DNA from 3 places in the Nesterenkonia suensis genome. Region 3 is predicted to be linked to each of the others. Evidence: riboswitches for the same ligand, from Rfam matches in the RefSeq annotation. Region 3 holds a riboswitch; each other region holds the start of a gene.
The links. Region 3 has a riboswitch for S-adenosylmethionine ahead of ACYVKI_RS00865 (methylenetetrahydrofolate reductase). Riboswitches for the same ligand answer to the same signal wherever they lie in the genome.

Region 1: it holds a riboswitch for S-adenosylmethionine, as region 3 does, so the genes downstream of both, ACYVKI_RS01935 (nitrite/sulfite reductase) here and ACYVKI_RS00865 (methylenetetrahydrofolate reductase) in region 3, are expected to answer to the same signal.
Region 2: it holds a riboswitch for S-adenosylmethionine, as region 3 does, so the genes downstream of both, ACYVKI_RS01670 (O-acetylhomoserine aminocarboxypropyltransferase/cysteine synthase family protein) here and ACYVKI_RS00865 (methylenetetrahydrofolate reductase) in region 3, are expected to answer to the same signal.

The regions. Positions count from the first base shown of each region.
Region 1 is NZ_BAAGRN010000001.1:442,422-447,890, reverse strand. It holds gene ACYVKI_RS01950 (sulfate adenylyltransferase subunit 1) at 1-137, opposite strand, end outside; gene cysD (sulfate adenylyltransferase subunit CysD) at 137-1,093, opposite strand; gene ACYVKI_RS01940 (phosphoadenylyl-sulfate reductase) at 1,095-1,829, opposite strand; gene ACYVKI_RS01935 (nitrite/sulfite reductase) at 1,826-3,550, opposite strand; SAM riboswitch class I at 3,554-3,640, opposite strand; gene ACYVKI_RS01930 (ABC transporter substrate-binding protein) at 3,755-4,711, opposite strand; gene ACYVKI_RS01925 (ABC transporter permease) at 4,736-5,398, opposite strand; gene ACYVKI_RS01920 (ABC transporter permease) at 5,395-5,469, opposite strand, start outside.
Region 2 is NZ_BAAGRN010000001.1:387,010-392,478, reverse strand. It holds gene ACYVKI_RS01680 (SGNH/GDSL hydrolase family protein) at 1-409, shown strand, start outside; gene metX (homoserine O-acetyltransferase MetX) at 473-1,588, opposite strand; gene ACYVKI_RS01670 (O-acetylhomoserine aminocarboxypropyltransferase/cysteine synthase family protein) at 1,692-3,080, opposite strand; SAM riboswitch class IV at 3,220-3,336, opposite strand; gene ACYVKI_RS01665 (alpha/beta fold hydrolase) at 3,546-4,421, shown strand; gene ACYVKI_RS01660 (acetyl-CoA C-acyltransferase) at 4,591-5,469, opposite strand, start outside.
Region 3 is NZ_BAAGRN010000001.1:197,585-203,053, reverse strand. It holds gene ACYVKI_RS00890 (LytR C-terminal domain-containing protein) at 1-272, opposite strand, end outside; gene ACYVKI_RS00885 (thermonuclease family protein) at 308-970, opposite strand; gene ACYVKI_RS00880 (P-II family nitrogen regulator) at 997-1,299, opposite strand; gene ACYVKI_RS00875 (sodium-dependent bicarbonate transport family permease) at 1,310-2,242, opposite strand; gene ACYVKI_RS00870 (helix-turn-helix transcriptional regulator) at 2,366-2,653, shown strand; SAM riboswitch class IV at 2,822-2,961, shown strand; gene ACYVKI_RS00865 (methylenetetrahydrofolate reductase) at 3,024-4,028, shown strand; gene metE (5-methyltetrahydropteroyltriglutamate--homocysteine S-methyltransferase) at 4,212-5,469, shown strand, end outside.

The DNA of each region.
Region 1 (5,469 bases), 240 kb from region 3:
TCCTTGGAGGAGCGGACGACGGCGTCGAGCTGGTCGGAGAGGATGGCCTGGGCGTCGTGGAGGAGGCGTCCCACCAGGGTGGACTTGCCGTCGTCGACGCTGCCGGCGGTGGCCAGCCGGAACAATGTGGCGGTCATCAGAAGTATCCGTCCTTCTTGCGGTCCTCCATGGCAGCTTCGGAGAGCCGGTCGTCAGCACGGGTCGCCCCGCGCTCGGTGATGGTGGCGGCGGCGACCTCGCGCAGCACCGCAGCGTTGTCCGCAGCCTCCGAGAGCACGGCCCCGGTGCAGGACATGTCCCCCACCGTCCGGTAACGCACCCGCAGCTGCTCGGTCGGCTCGTCACCGGTGGGCCGGCTGTGCGGCCCGACCGCGCGGATCATGCCGTCGCGCTGGAAGACCTCGCGCTCGTGGGCGTAGTACAGCGGGGGCAGCTCGATGTCCTCAGCGGCGATGTAGCGCCACACGTCCAGCTCGGTCCAGTTGCTGATCGGGAAGGCCCGCACATGCTGGCCCGGGCGGTGACGCCCGTTGTAGAGATTCCACAGCTCGGGGCGCTGGCTGCGCGGGTCCCACTGGCCGAACTCGTCGCGCAACGAGAGGATCCGCTCCTTGGCGCGGGCCCGGTCCTCGTCCCGCCGGGCGCCGCCGAAGACAGCGTCGAAGCGGCGCTGCGCAATGGTGCGCAGCAGCGGGACGGTCTGCAGCGGATTGCGGGTTCCGTCGGCACGTTCGGTCAGCTCACCGGAGTCGATGAGCTCTTGGACGCTGCCGACCACCAGCTCCAGACCGAGGCGCTCCACGGTGCGGTCCCGGAAGTCGATGACCTCCTCGAAGTTGTGCCCGGTGTCGATGTGCACCACCGGGAACGGGATCCTCCCCGGCCAGAAGGCCTTCGCGGCCAGGTGCAGCATCACCACCGAGTCCTTGCCTCCGGAGAACAGCATGGCCGGGCGGTCGAACTCGGCGACGACCTCGCGGATGATGTGGATGGACTCGGCCTCCAGTCGGGCCAGTGCTGACTGGCCGGCGAGGTCCACGGCGGCGGCGACGTCGGCGGCCCGCGGGGCGGGCGCGGCGGTGGCGGTGGTCATCTCAGGCTCCTGTGGCAGTGGTGGTGTGGATGCCGCATTCGACCTTCCCGCTGCCGGACCAGCGGCCGGCGCGGGGGTCCTCGCCCTCGGCGACGGGGCGGGTGCAGGGGCGACAGCCGATGGAGGGGTAGCCGTTCTGCAGCAGCAGATTCACCGGCAGAGCGTGGCGGTTCGAGTAGTCGACGAGGTCGTCGAAGCTCCAGGAGGCGACCGGGTTGACCTTGATCAGCCCGTGCAGCTCGTCGAAGGTGACCAGCGGGGTGTCCACCCGCGTGGGAGCCTCGTCCCGACGCACTCCGGTGAACCAGAGCTTGTAGCCGCTCAGCGCCTCGGCGAGCGGCTCCATCTTTCGCATCCGGCAGCAGGCGGCGGGGTCCCGGCCGAACAGGTCCTTGCCGTACTCGGCGTCCTGCTCCGCCACGGTCAGCTTCGGGGTGACGTCGACGACGGTCACGTCCAGCTGGCGGGCGACCTCGTCACGGGCGGCGAGCGTCTCGGTGAAGTGGTAGCCGGTCTCCAGGAACAGCACGTCCACGCCGGGCAGCTGCTCAGCCACCAGGGCAGGCAGCACGGCGTCCGCCATGGAGCAGGCCACCGCGACGTCGGCGGTGTCCACGTTCCGCGCCACCCAGCCGATGACCTGATCGGCGGAGGCCTCCCAGCCGAGCTCCTCGGCCCCGGCGGCCGCCAGGGACCGCAACCGGTCCGCTGTGGTGAAGTCTGTGGTGGTCGTCATGCCGGCTCGACCTCCTTCTTCTGTAGCTCGGACTCGTCGACGCGGTGGCTCCACTGGGCGAAGGTCTCGCCGGACTGGCGTCCGGCCAGGTAGCGGCGCACGAGCAGCTCCACATAGTCGACGAGCTCCTCAGCAGTGACCTTCAGCCCGCGCACAGTGCGCCCGAGACCGGCCTCGTCACGGTCGACGAAGGTGAGCCCCCCGCCGAGGTGGACCTGGAAGCCGGGGCTCTTGCCGCCGTCGCCGTCCGGCAGCAGCTGGCCTTTGAGTCCGATGTCCGCCGTCTGGATCCGGGCGCAGGAGTTGGGGCAGCCGTTGATGTGCAGGCTCAGCCGGACCGGCATCTGATCGGCGACGTCGGCCAGGCGCTCCTCCAGCGCATCGATGGTCCGTGCCGCCGTGGTCTTGGTCTCCACGATGGCCAGCTTGCAGAACTCGATGCCGGTGCAGGCGATGGTGGAGCGGCGGAAGACGCTGGGCCGCGGATCCAGCCCCAGCTCCGCCAGACCGGCGGAGACGGCCTCGATCTCCTGTTCGGCGATGTCGAGGACCACCAGCTTCTGGTGCGGGGTGGTGCGCAGCCGGTGGGAGCCGTGACGTTCCAGCAGGTCGGCCAGCTCGATGAGCAGCGTGCCGGAGACCCGTCCCACGGTGGGGGTGACGCCGATGTAGTACCGGCCGTCCTTCTGCCGGTGGACGCCCACATGGTCCCCGGGGGTGTCCGGTGCGGCGGGCGGCGGACCGTCGGTGAGCCGCCGTCCGAGGTACTCGTCCTCGAGGATCTGACGGAACTTCGACGGCCCCCATTCGGCCAGCAGGAACTTCAGCCGGGCCTTGTTGCGCAGACGCCGGAAGCCGTAGTCACGGAACGTCTGGGTCACCGCGTGCCAGACCTCAGCGGCCTCCTCCTCGCGGACGAAGACCCCCAGCCGTTCGGCCAGCCGCGCATTGGTGGAGAGCCCTCCGCCGACCCACAGGTCATAGCCGGGGCCGTGCTCCGGGTGGAGCACCCCGACCAGGGAGAAGTCGTTGATCTCATGGACCACGTCCTGAGAGGGATGCCCGGTGATCGCGGACTTGTATTTCCGCGGCAGGTTCGCCAGCTCCGGGTCACCGATGTAGCGCCGGACGATCTCGGCGATCACCGGAGTGGGGTCGATGATCTCGTCCGCGGCGATGCCGGCCACCGGCGAGCCCAGGATCACGCGGGGGGTGTCTCCACAGGCCTCAGTGGTGCCCAGACCGACCGCCTCGAGGCGGCGCCAGATCTCCGGGACGTCCTCCACGGCCACCCAGTGCAGCTGGACGTTCTGCCGGTCGGTGACGTCCGCGGTGTCCCGGGCGAAGTCCCGGGAGATCTCGCCGATGACGCGCAGCTGCTCGGTGGTGAGGGCCCCGCCGTCGATCCGGACCCGCAGCATGAAGTACTTGTCGTCGACCTCCTCGGGCGGCAGGGAGTTGTGGGCCCCTGCCGGCACTCCGGGCCGCCGCTGGGTGTAGAGGCCCCACCAGCGGAATCGGCCGCGCAGGTCATCGGGGTCGATGGAGTCGAAGCCCTGCTTCGAATAGATCTGCTCGATCCGCTCGCGGACGTTCAGACCGTTGTCCGCCTGTTTGAACTCTTCGTTGTGGTTCAGCGGATCGGTGCCGTCGATCTTCCACTGTCCGTTCGGGCGCTTCGCGGGCCGTCGGGTGGGCGCGGCAGACACGTCAGTGCTCATGCTCCTCCATCGCTTCTGGCGTGAGCACCCGGCTCTCCCGGGTTGCTGCGGCGTCGTGGAGCCAGATCTCTCGGCCGCTCTGGATGGTCGGTGGTGTGAGCACCACGCTACTGCACGTCGCCGCACAGACGAAGATTCGACGTCACATGCCGTCATCTATGTTCATGTGTTCACCCCGCATGCGCAGTGCTCGCAAGCGGGTGCTCAGGTGTCGTCGAGCCCTTTCTCCTTCAGCCAGTCGGCGGCGACCTCCGCAGCAGGAGCCTGGTCATCCACGCTGGCCGCGTTGAGCCCATTGAGCTCCTCCTGGCTCAGCTCCGCGGTGACCGCCTCGATCAGTGCCGACGCCTCCGCGTCCACGGACTCGGAGACGAGCGGGACGATGTTCTGCGGCAGGACCAGCTCCTCCGGGTCCTCCAACCTCACCAGGTCATGGGCCTCGATAGCAGGGTCGGCGCTGTAGATGTCGGCGACCTGCACGTCACCGTCCAGCAGCGCGCGCACCGTCAGCGGCCCGCCGGAGTCCTCCACCGGCACCAGGGTGATCTCCACCCCGTAGACCTCCTGCAGCCCCTGCGGCCCATACGGACGGGTCTCGAACTCGGAGTTCGCCGCGATGCTGAGCTCCTCGTCGACGTCGGCGAGGTCGCCCACGCTGCTCAGCCCGCGCTCCTGGGCGAACTCCCCGGTGACCACGAAGCTGTCCTGATCGGTGGCCTCAGCCGGTGACAACGCGGAGATGCCCTCCGGCAGGCTGTCCTCCAGTCCGGCGAGGACGCTCTCGAGGTCCGACGCCTCAGACTCCGGGTCCACATACTGCAGCAGGTTCCCGGCATACTCCGGAAAGACGTCGATCTCCCCGGACTCCAGCTCCGGCATGTAGACCTCACGCTGACCAATGTCGAACTGCCGGTCCACCTCGTGGCCGGCCGCCTCCAGACGCTGGGCATAGAGCTCGGCGATGATTGTGTTGGAGTAGTACTGCTGGGATCCGACGACGATCGCACCGCCCTCGCCGCCCTCACCGTCACCCCCGCCCTCGGCCAGCGGATCCTCGGCGCCGCAGGCGGTCAGCCCGAGCGCGGCCAGACCGAGCAGCGTGACAGGCCCGCGCCCGCGCACGGCGAGACGGCTGACGGATCTCTTGACGGGGTGGGGCACGGGGCTCACATCCTCTCCTGAGGCTCAGACGATCCCGGGGATCCTCCTGAGCATCCGCTGGGCGATGACGAACACGGCGTCGGCCAGGACTGCCACGGTGATGACCATGAACGACGCTCCCAGCATCATGGCATAGTCATGGTTGCGCAGGCCCAGGAACAGCGGCCGACCCAGTCCCCCGGCACCCACATAGGCTGCCAGCGTGGCCGTGGCGATGACCTGGAGCGTCGCCAGGCGGATGCCGCCGAGGATCAGTCGCAGTCCCAGCGGCACCTCCACTGTGGTCAGCACCTGCCACGGGCTCAGCCCCTGGGCACGGGCCGCGTCCACCACCCGGCGGTCCACCGCCTCCACTCCCGCGTACGCGCCGGCGATGATCGACGGCACAGCCAGCACCACGAAGGCGATCATCGGCGCGGTGAGCCCGATGCCCACCGCCAAGGCGGTCAGGGTGATCAGCCCCAGCGTGGGCAGCGCCCGAGCGGCACCGGTGGACAGCACCGCCACCGCACGGCCTCGCCCCGTGTGCCCGATGATCAGCCCGATCGGCAGGGCCACCAGCACCGAAATCCCGACCGCCAGCACCGTGTACCAGAGGTGCTCGGCGATGCGCACTCCGAGCCCTCCCGGACCGGCCCAGTTCTCTATGCTGAGCACCCACTGGAGGGCGTCGACGAGCGGAGTCATCCCGTCGCCCCGGCCCGCCGGTGCTGCCAGGGCATGGCCAGCCGACCCAGCGCCACCAGCAGCAGGTCCAC
Region 2 (5,469 bases), 190 kb from region 3:
CCGCGGCAAGGTGGCCATCTACAACGAGAACATCCGCACTGTCGCCGCCCGGCACGACGCCCTGGTGGCGGACATGTGGTCGCTCCGGGAACTGGCCCACCCCCAGATGTGGGACGAGGACCGACTGCACTTCTCCCCGCTGGGACACCACACGATCGCCACCATGGTGCTGGACACGCTCAATGTGAGGCACGAGTTGGAGCCGTCGACACCACGACCAGTGCCGGAGCGCAGCTGGCGGGAAGCGCGGGTCGACGACGTCGTCTGGGCTCGTCAGCACCTGTTCCCCTGGGTCGTGCGGCGGCTGCGCGGCCGCTCCTCCGGGGACGGGGTGACCGCCAAGCGCCCCACCTTCGAACCGCTCTTCGGCGGGGTGATGCCGCCGGGGACCTCAGCCGCCGAGGACTGACACGGTCCCGGGGCCACCTCTGTGCCGCCCCGAAGCCGGCGCAGGGCGTCCCGGTGCAGGACGTCACAGTCCGAGCGTCTGGCGCATCTGGTCGGCGAGCTGCTCGGGGCTGGTGAGGAAGCCGTCGTGGCCGATCGGTGAGGCGATCATGTGCACCCGGTTCTCGCCGGGCAGCAGCTGCGCCAGCTCACGGGACTGCTCCGGCAGATAGAGCCGGTCCGAGGCCACGGCGGCGATGAACGGGGTGGCGGTGACCCGGGACAGCGCCTGGGCGACGCCGCCGCGGCCGCGGCCGACGTCGTGACTCATCAGCGCCTCGGTCAACACGATGTAGGCATTCGGGTCGAACCTGCTCACCAGTTTCTTCGCCTGGTGGTCCAGGTAGGACTCCACCTGGTAGCGACCGCGTCGCCGTGCGCTCCAGGCGAAAGGATCCTCCTCGTCCTGCGATTCCCGGTGGAATCGGGCGCCGAACTCATGCTCGGTGCGGTACGTGATGTGGGCGATGCGGCGCGCCAGGCCCAGCCCGTCCTCCGGGTCCGGCCCGCCGTAGTAGTCGCCGCCGGCGAAGTGCGGGTCGTTCTCGATAGCTTTGATCTGGGCCTGGCCGAAGGCGATCTGCTCAGCGGTGGAAGCCGCTCCGCAGGCGAAGACCGCCGCACCGCGCACCCGATCCGGAAAGGTCACCGCCCACTCGAGGACCCGGGCCCCTCCCATGGACCCGCCGATGACCGTATGGAACTGCTCGATCCCCAGGTGGTCCGCCAACCGAGCCTCCAGCTCCACGGAGTCGCGGATCGTGGTGAAGGGGAAGCGCGAGCCCCAGGGGCGGCCGTCCGGATCCGGTGAGGCCGGACCCGTGGACCCGTAGCATCCGCCGACCATCGCCGGGGCGACCACGAACCACCGGGTGGTGTCGATGGGTCGCCCCGGCCCCAGCAGACCCTCCCACCAGCCCGGCGCCGGGTCGACGTCGGTGGAGGCGACATGCGTGTCACCGGTGAGGGCGTGGGCGACCAGGATCGCGTTGTCCCGGGCCTCATTGAGCGTGCCCCAGGTCTCGTAGGCCAGCTGCACCTGAGGCAGCCTGCCTCCCGTCTCGAAGACGTGCTCACCGACGTCGACGACGGCGAGCGCGCCAGCGGGACGGGGGGTCGAGGTCAGCACCTGGGCGGTCATGAGGCGGGAACTCCTGAGTCAGTCCGGGTTGGCTGGGCGGGGACGGTCAGTCGGAGGAGCGGGTCACAAGAGCGGGCGGCTCCGGTCGGCTCTCAGGCTAGCCTCAGCCCACCGGCGCCGGCTCTGCGACCGGCTGATTCTCACTCTGCGGACCCTGGGCACCGGCCGGAACGGCCTTCTGCAGGGCTTGCTCGAGATCGGCGAGGATGTCCTCGACGTGTTCCAGGCCCACCGAGAGTCGGACCAGGCCGGGCACGACGCCGGCGGCCCGCTGCTCGTCCTCGGTCAGCTGGCGGTGAGTGGTCGAGGCCGGGTGGATCGCCAGGGAGCGGACGTCCCCGACGTTGGCCACCAGAGAGTGGAGCTCGAGCGCATCCACCACGGCCTGGCCTGCCGGGGCTCCGCCGTCGACCTCGAAGGCCAGCACAGAACCGACCCCCTTGGGCAGGTAGCGCTGCGCCCGCTCGTACCAGGGGCTGGAGACCAGCCCCGGGTAGCTGACCCGCGTGACCGCCGGGTGGGCCTCCAGGAACTCGGCGACCCGCTGGGCGTTCTGCACGTGGCGCTCCACGCGCAGGCTGAGGGTCTCCAGGCCCAGGTTGATCTCGAAGGCGTTGTGCGGGGAGAGGGCCGGTCCGAGGTCCCGGAGCAGCTGCACTCGCGCCTTGAGGATGTAGGAGAGGTTGACCCCGAAGATCCCGTCGGCGCCGAGGTCCCGCCCGTAGACGATGCCGTGGTAGCTCTCGTCCGGGGTGTTGAAGCCCGGGAAGCGCTCGGGGTTCTGGGTGTAGTCGAAGTTGCCCGAGTCGACGATGACGCCCGCGATCGCCGTACCGTGTCCGCCGAGGAACTTGGTCGCCGAGTGGATGACGACGTCGGCGCCGTGCTCGATCGGACGGATCAGGTAGGGGCTGGTCAGCGTGTTGTCCACCACCAGCGGCGCTCCATGCTCATGGGCGACCTCCGCCACGGCCTCGAGGTCGAGGACGTCGCCGCGCGGGTTGGCCACGACTTCGCCGAAGAAGGCCCCGGTGTTCTCACGGATGGCGGCTCGCCAGGACTCGGTGTCGTCGGGGTCCTCCACGAAGGTGACCTCGACTCCGAGCTTCGGCAGGGTGTGCTTGAAGAGGTTCTGCGTGCCGCCGTAGAGGGAGGGGGAGGCGACGATGTGCCCGCCGGTCTCGACGATGTTGAGCAGCGCCAGGGACGCTGCGGCCTGGCCGGAGGAGACCAGCAGGGCGCCGGCGCCGCCCTCCAGTGCGGCGATCTTGTTCTCCACCGCCTCGACGGTGGGGTTGGTCAGACGCGAGTAGATGGGACCGAGCTCCTCGAGTCCGAACCGCTTGGCCGCGGCTTCGGTGCTCGGGAAGACGAAGGAGGTGGTCTGCTGGATCGGCAGCGCTCGGGCACCGGTCACCGGGTCCGGGAAGGCCCCGGCGTGGATCTGCTGGGTCTCGAAACGAGGAGCCTGGGTGCTCTCAGTGGTCGTCATGGACGTGTCTCCGTTCAATGCGGTCATAGTGACAGGACCGGCTTCGGAGACACTCCGGGCACAGAGACCCGAGAGGCTGCACCGTGGGGCGGCCCTGTCCTGAAGGACATGATGGTTGGGCCGCACTGTGATGTGTGATGGCCCGCGCTTGCCCCGCCGCATGGGCGGCAGGGCCTGGTCGTCACCCGGGGCACCCCACCGCGAACTGGAGGGTTGCCGGCCAGCAAACCGGGGTTTGACGCTGGCACTCTTGACCTGCCCCACAGTCTGCCCTGCAGACTGCGCTCCGGGCAAATCTGTGTCGTCCTGTGTCGTCCTGTGTCGTCCTGTGGCAACGCCGTCCGCCGTCGCAGCCGGCCGATCGAGAGTCCACCACGCGCCGACCATCTTGTTACCTCATAGTCACTTCTCGTATCGTGAGGCTGGCCACTCTCCCGACCGGCCCCTACGAACACCAGGAGCACCATACAGCCGACCTCAACCTTCGCCTCCCCGTCCGACGGCACACCACTGGCCACCTACCTGTGGGATCCCACCGAGCCGCCGATCGGCGTCGTCCAGATCACCCACGGAGTCGCCGAGCATGCAGGCCGCTACGACCGGCTGGCCCAGGCTCTCACAGCGGCCGGGTACCTGGTCCACGCCCACGACCACCGCGGACATGGCCATTCGGCCGACCCTGACGGCTTCGGAGATTTCGGGCCGGCGGGCTTTGCCGGACTGGTCGAGGACCTGGGAGCATTCGGCGCCTCGATCCGTCAGGAGCATCCGGAGCTGCCGCTGTTCCTGATCGCCCACTCGATGGGATCCATGGCCGCGCAGGAGGTTCTGCTGAGCCGTTCTGCCCAGTACGCCGGGGTCGTGCTCTCCGGGTCCACCGCCGTGGATGGCCTCGCAGAGATGATGAGCGGCGCCGCCGCGGACGATGACCAGCCGGCGGGGCTGGCGGCGTTCAACTCCGGATTCCACCATCGCACCGGCTACGAGTGGCTCTCCCGTGACGACGCCGAGGTGGACGCCTATGTGGCCGACCCGCTGTGCGGCTTCGACCTGCCGGAGGACACGGTACCGGCGATCCTCGCGGGAGGGCCGACGCTCGCCGACCCGGAGCGCCTCGCCCGCATCGAGAAACGACTGCCGGTGCTGATCATCTCGGGGCAGGACGATCCTCTGGCGGACGGCGGACGGCTGCTCGAGCTCCTGGCGCAGCGCTACCGGGAGGCGGGCCTGACCGACGTCACCTTGTCCGTGCACCTCGGGGCGCGTCACGAGATCTTCAATGAGACCACGCGGGAGGAGATCACCCAGGAGGTCCTCCGCTGGATGGCCCAGCGCCGCTGAGCCCAGAAGGACACGGCAGGACACGGCAGGACACGGCAGGACACGGCAGAAGACCCCGTGAAGATTCCGGAACCCCGCTGATCTGCATGGGGTGCCGGAATCTCGGCGGGGTCGAGCACTCGGCCCGGACAGGTCCGGAGGACCAGCCCGGGCCCGGCCCCTCAGGCCCTCAGGCCCTCAGGATCAGCGCATCCCCCTGGCCGCCACCGCCGCAGAGACCAGCGGCCCCCACTCCCCCACCGCGGCGGCCGAGCTCCAGTGCCAGATGCAGCAGCAGCCGCGCCCCGGACATCCCGACCGGGTGCCCCAGAGCGATGGCTCCGCCGTTGACGTTGAGCCTGCCCTCGTCCACACCGAGCTTCCGGGCGGAGGCCACCCCGACGGCGGCGAAGGCCTCATTGATCTCCACCAGATCCAGCTCGGCGGCGTCGATGCCCTCCTTCGCACACGCGGCGGCGATGGCATTGGCCGGCTGCAGCTGCAGCGAGGAGTCCGGGCCGGCGACCATGCCATGGGCACCGATCTCCGCGATCCATTCCAGTCCCAGCTCCTCGGCCTTCGCCCGGGACATCACCACCAGGGCGGCGGCGCCGTCGGAGATCTGGGACGCCGTGCCGGCGGTGATGGTGCCGTCCTTCGCGAAGGCCGGTCGCAGCGACCCCAGCGACTCAGCCGTGGTCTCAGCACGGATGCCTTCGTCGGTGTCGACGACGACGGACTCACCCCGGCGCTGCGGCACCTCCACCGGAACGATCTCCTCGGCGAAGAGCCCCTTCTCCTGCGCCGCGGCGGCGCGCTGATGCGAGGCGGCGGCCACCCGGTCCTGCTCGGCCCGGGAGACCTCGGACTCCCCGGTGTTGCAGGACTCCGTCAGCGCGCCCATGGCCTGCGAGGTGGCCTGGTCATAGAGGGCGTCATAGGCCATGGAGTCCACCAGCGTGGTGTCTCCGTACTTGGTGCCGGTGCGCGAACCGGGCAGCAGGTGCGGCGCATTGGACATCGACTCCATGCCTCCGGCGAGGACGATCTCACACTCTCCGGCACGGAT
Region 3 (5,469 bases):
TCCGCGAGGCTCCCGGCCACCTCCCCGGCGAGGCCGGGCTCATTGGTGGTGTTCAACACTGTGAGCGGAACCCGTTCCGGCACCACCGGCGCAAGCGTGGCGGTAGGACAGTCTTCGCCGACCGGGATGGAGGCGCCGCCGACCAGGTCCATCTCGATGGTGCCGTCGATCATGAGCCAGCTGCCGACGGTGACCGCCCCGAGGACGCCGATGGTCCCGGCCGCGACCGCGATCCTCTGCCGCCGGGTCACCGGCTCCGGGGTGCTGCTCATGGCTCCATCCTATGTCGACCGCGCCTCGGCCCGAGTCAGGGCAGCGCCGGCTCGCAGCCCAGGTCCTCGGCGAAGAGCCCGACGCCGTCCTCCTCTGCCTGAGCCCAGGCCACTTCCACCGGGTCGAGGAAGCGATCGTTGGGAGGATAGTGCACCGGCACACCATAGCCGTCCCGGGCCATCTGGACGTTCAGCAGCACATCATCCCTCCAGACTCCGGCGAGCAGGCGGTCGTACCGGTCGGTGCGCTCCCGGTCGAATTCGAGGATGACAGGGTCCCCCGGCGCAACCAGTGACTCCATATGCGCTGAGGACTCCGGACCCAGACATTCGACGGGCTGGTGAGGGTGCACCGACTCGGGGGTGTCGATGTTCAGGAGCCGGACCCGCTCGTCACGCCCGTCCAGCTCCACGACGAGCGTGTCCCCGTCGACGACCCGCACCAACGTGCCGCGTTCCGCCCCTTCGGAGCGTTCGGGGAACGGGCCCTCGTCCTGACCCAGGATCCAGCTGATCACCGCACCGATCACGATCAGGCACACCAGTCCCACCAACCACCACAGCAGTCCCTGACTGCCACCGCAACGGCGTCCGCGCCACCTGCCGCCTCCGGCACTCCTGGAAGCAGTGTGCAGCGACCGGCGCACCGATCTCCGCACATTCCGGCGCATCTCGTTCCTCAGGTACTGGTCAGGCATGCATGTCAGCCTAGGCGGAACCGAGGTCAGAACTTCTCCGGACGCAGCACCTCGACGTCGATGACCCACACGGTCATCGCATAGTCCCGGTAGTAGTGCTCCTGCAGATACGCAGAGACCGCCTGAGCGGTGCCCGCGTCACAGACGACCTCCACCCGGATGTTCGCGCTGGCCTCCCAGCCTGCATCGCGCACTCCTCGGCGGCCCTTTCCCCGGGCGTCGGTGATCGTATGCCCACGAGTGCCGAGCTGCTCCAGATCACGCAGGATCTTTCCCTCCAGGGCCGCCTCGGTGACGATGGTCAGCAGTTTGCGCGCGTGCGGATCCATGAGCCTGCTCCTAGCCATGCACCCAGGTGGCCATGGCGTGGTAGATGGGTATGCCGATCAGGACGTTGAACGGAAAGGTGATGCCCAAGGCGGCGGCCAAGGACAGCGTCGGGTTCGCCTCCGGCACGGAGATGCGCATGGCGGCCGGGACCGCGATGTAGGACGCGCTGGCAGCCAGCGTCGCCAGCACCACCGTACCCCCGAGGGAGAGGCCCAGCAGCATGGCTGTTCCCGTGCCCACCACTGCGGAGAACAGCGGCATACCGATGGCGAATGCGGCCAGAAACACCCCATGTCTCCGGAGCCCTGCTACCTGGCCTGCCGTGATGAGCCCCATCTCCAGGAGGAACAATGCCAGAATCCCCTTGAAGAGGTCCATGAACAGAGGCTCGAGCGGAACGACGCCTTCAGGCCCGGAGGCCCAGCCGATGAGCAGACCCCCCAGCAGGAGCACGATGCCCTTGCCCAGGAACACCTCGTGCATCACCGAGCCCCAGCGTGTGGACCGGCTGACGCCCCTGGCTAGCACGATCCCGACGAGGATCGCCGGCACCTCCAGAATGACCAGCAGCAACGGCATGTGTTCTTCGAAAGGCACACGGCGACTGCCGAGATAGGCAACGGCCACAGCGTAGGTGCCGACGCTCACAGAGCCATAGTGCGCGGCGATCGACGCGGCATCCACGCGAGCCAGCCGTCCCAGGAGTCGGAGCACAGGGAACGCGGCGAGGGCGAGGAGGAACCCCATGGCCACCACTCCGACCATCTGCGGCAGCAGCTCTCCCAGGGGCTGCTTCGCCAGCTCCACGCCTCCTTTGAGCCCGATGGCCAGCAGCAGCACGATGGTCACCAGCTCATAGACGGCGGCAGGCAGCCGCAGCTCAGAACGCAGCAGTCCGGCCGCGATGCCGAGGACGAAGAAGAGGATGACCGGGTCGAGCATGCAGCGGGTCCTTCCGGGAGGGTCCTGCACGACGGGGCCACCGGGCGGCCGCCCCATTGCTGACACACAATACACGACTTTTGTTTCATGTTTATTCTGTCACCCTGGATCTATACTGACCCCGTGCCGGATTCAGAGTGGACCTTCCTCACCAACCACGCCCATGTCATCCTCTGCGTCGCCAGAGAGCCCGGCATGCTCGTCCGGGAGATCGCTCGGAAGGTCGGGATCACCGAGCGCGCCGCCCAGCGGATCCTGGCGGACCTGATCGCCGACGGATACGTCGACAGGGAGCGCGAAGGCCGCCGCAATCGATATCGAATCCATCGCGACCGGCCCCTTCGGCATCCCCTCGAGCGCCATCACAGCATCGGAGAGCTCCTCGCCACGCTCGGCGACCCTCCTGCGTGACACAGTCGATGCACCGCTCCACGAGACGCGTGGACACGCCTCACGCCCTGCCGCACACCTCACGCCAGCACCCCGTGTTCATTATGTTCATATATCGTCATCCATGACGTCGACCCTTCTCTCGCATGCCCGACCGTGCTAGCGTCGTGGCAGAGAAGAACACCGAAGGATCACGAGAACCGGTCACATAAGCTCTGGCTTGGCCGGTCGGCAACCCTTTCCCGCGTGACGGGGTGCCCCAGATGACGATCCGGCCGCGAAACTCGTATTCACTGCGATGAATTTATCTTCAGCGGCAAGCACGGCGCAGGGGAAGCCTCCCTGTGGCGCCTCATGAACGATGATGAACGCCCCACACGGAGGACCCTCCATGACACCATCTGTGCCGTCCGCCGGCACTCTGCCTCAGCACGCCCTGGATTCGGACGACCACACGTCACACACCTCCTACTTGGTGCAGCGCACCCGACGCCGCTCGCTGATCTCTTTCGAGGTCTTCCCGCCGCGTCCCGCCACCGCTGGCCGCGACCCCTGGCGCAGCATCGAGCTGCTGGCCGAGGCCGGTCCGGACTACTTCTCCGTCACCCACGGCCACAACCAACCCGAGGGGGCCAACCTGGAGGTCATCCGGCACCTGCTCCGGAGCACCCCCGCCCCCGTGATGGCACACCTCATCAGCGCAGGAAGCACTCCTGCCCAGGTGCGCCGCGCCGTGGAGCAGCTGCTGGACCTCGGCGTCCGGGACGTCCTGGCCCTGCGAGGGGATTCTCCCGACGGGGGCCGGCAGTGGGTCCACCAGCCCGGCGGACTGAATCGGGCCGCCGAGGTGGTGCGCCTGGTCCGCGAGGTGGAGGACGAGCGGCTGGACCCTCCCAAGGGGCCGGGCGCCCGTCCGGTGTCCATCTCAGTGGCCGCCTATCCTCCCTCCGGCACGGACAGGGACCACGCGGCGGACCTGTGCGCACTGTGGGAGAAGCAGGAGGCCGGCGCCGACTACGCGATCACCCAGGTGTTCTATGACCCCGAGGACTACGCCCGTCTGGTGGACGACGCCCGATCTCAGGGCATCCACCTGCCCGTGGTCGCCGGGCTGGCCCCGCTGACGAGCCCCACGCGGCTGCGGCGTCTGGAGGAGATCTCGGGAGTTCCGGTGCCGCAGCACCTGTTGGACTACCTCGACGTCGCAGACCCGGCCGAACGACGACGCCGCGGGGTGGCCGCCACGCTGAACCTGATCGACGCGGTCCTCGAGCTCGGATGTCCCGGGCTGCACCTGTTCACGTTCAACCAACACCCGGCCGCTCTGGCGATCCTCGATCACCTCAGGATCCGGGATGCCGCACGTCAGCAGCGGGTCCTACCCGAGCTGTCCTGACGCCGGAGCGCACCGCTCCCCACCTCACAGGGCCCCTTCATGCCTGCGGACCGCGTCGCGGTCGGCTGTCCTGGTGCGCCCTGCCGCCTCACCCGGGACGAACCGCCCGGGCACTCCATGCGACCCGTCCATCACCTGCGTCTGACCCCAGACACACCTGACACATCTGACAGAGGAGACATCATGACCACCGCCCCTGCCCGCCCCGAGGACCAGCCGCCCGCTCAGGTTCCCGCCCTGCCGGCCACCGTACTCGGATACCCGCGTATCGGACCGAACCGGGAGATCAAGAAGGCGCTGGAGGCCCATTGGCGCGGCGGAGACGTCGCCGCGCTGCGCGAGGCGGTCCGCGCCCACCGCACCCGCACCCTGGGCCATCTGGCAGGCCTCGGCCTGGAGGCGGACTCGGCGATCCCGGCCGACGGCGCCGTGATCGATCAGGTCCTGGACGCCTCGGTGCTGCTCGGCCTGGTGCCACGGCGCTTCCGCGAGGCCGGGTTCTCCGCCGCCTCCCCGGACTCCGGTGAGGGTCTGGCACTGGTCTCCGCGCTGGCCCGCGGCACCTCCACGGTGGAGCCGCTGGAGCTGACCAAGTGGTTCGACACCAACTATCACTACTACGTGCCGGAGATCGAGCCCGACGTCGCCTTCTCCCCTCAGCCGGACGCCGTCGCCGAGCGCTTCCGCACCTTCCGCGATCTGGCCGCCGAGACGGCCGGTGCGGCCCTCCCCCGGCCCACCCTGCTGGGCCCGGTGAGCTTCCTGCTGCTGGCCAAGGCCGTCAGCTCCGCCGAGAGCCCCGCCGACGGCACCGACGGCAGCCTCGCCCAGGAGTCTCGGTTCGACCGGCTCGATGAGCTGGTGACCGCCTACTCCACCCTGCTCGGCGCCCTCCAGGACGCCGGCGCGGCCTGGGTGCAGCTGGAGGAGCCCGCCCTCGCCTCCGACGGCTGGGACCTCCCGCGGGAGCAGATCGTCACCGGCCTGCGCACCGCCTATACGGCGTTCGCGGGGCTCACGGAGCGCCCGGCGCTGTTCGTGCCGGTGAGCTACGGCACCGCCGGCGACGACGCCCTGGCAGTCCTCGGCGCAGCCGGCGTCGAGGCGGTGGGCCTCGACCTCGAACGTGGCGTGCTCCCCCCGGAGCAGGCCCTGGAGCCGCTGACCGGACGGACTGTGGCCGCCGGCGTCGTCGGCGGGCTGAACGTGTGGCGCACCGGTGTGGCCCGGGCCGCCGGGCTGCTGGACCAGCTGCGGGAGCGCCACGAGGGTCCGCTGACGGTCAGCAGCTCCACGTCGTTGCTGCATGTCCCCCATGACGCCGCCCGCGAGACGCAGTTGGACCCGCAGGTGGCCGGCTGGCTCGCCTTCGCGGACCAGAAGGTCGGCGAGGTGCTGGCACTGGCCGGTCACCTCTCCGAAGTCCCGGACGCTCTGGAGG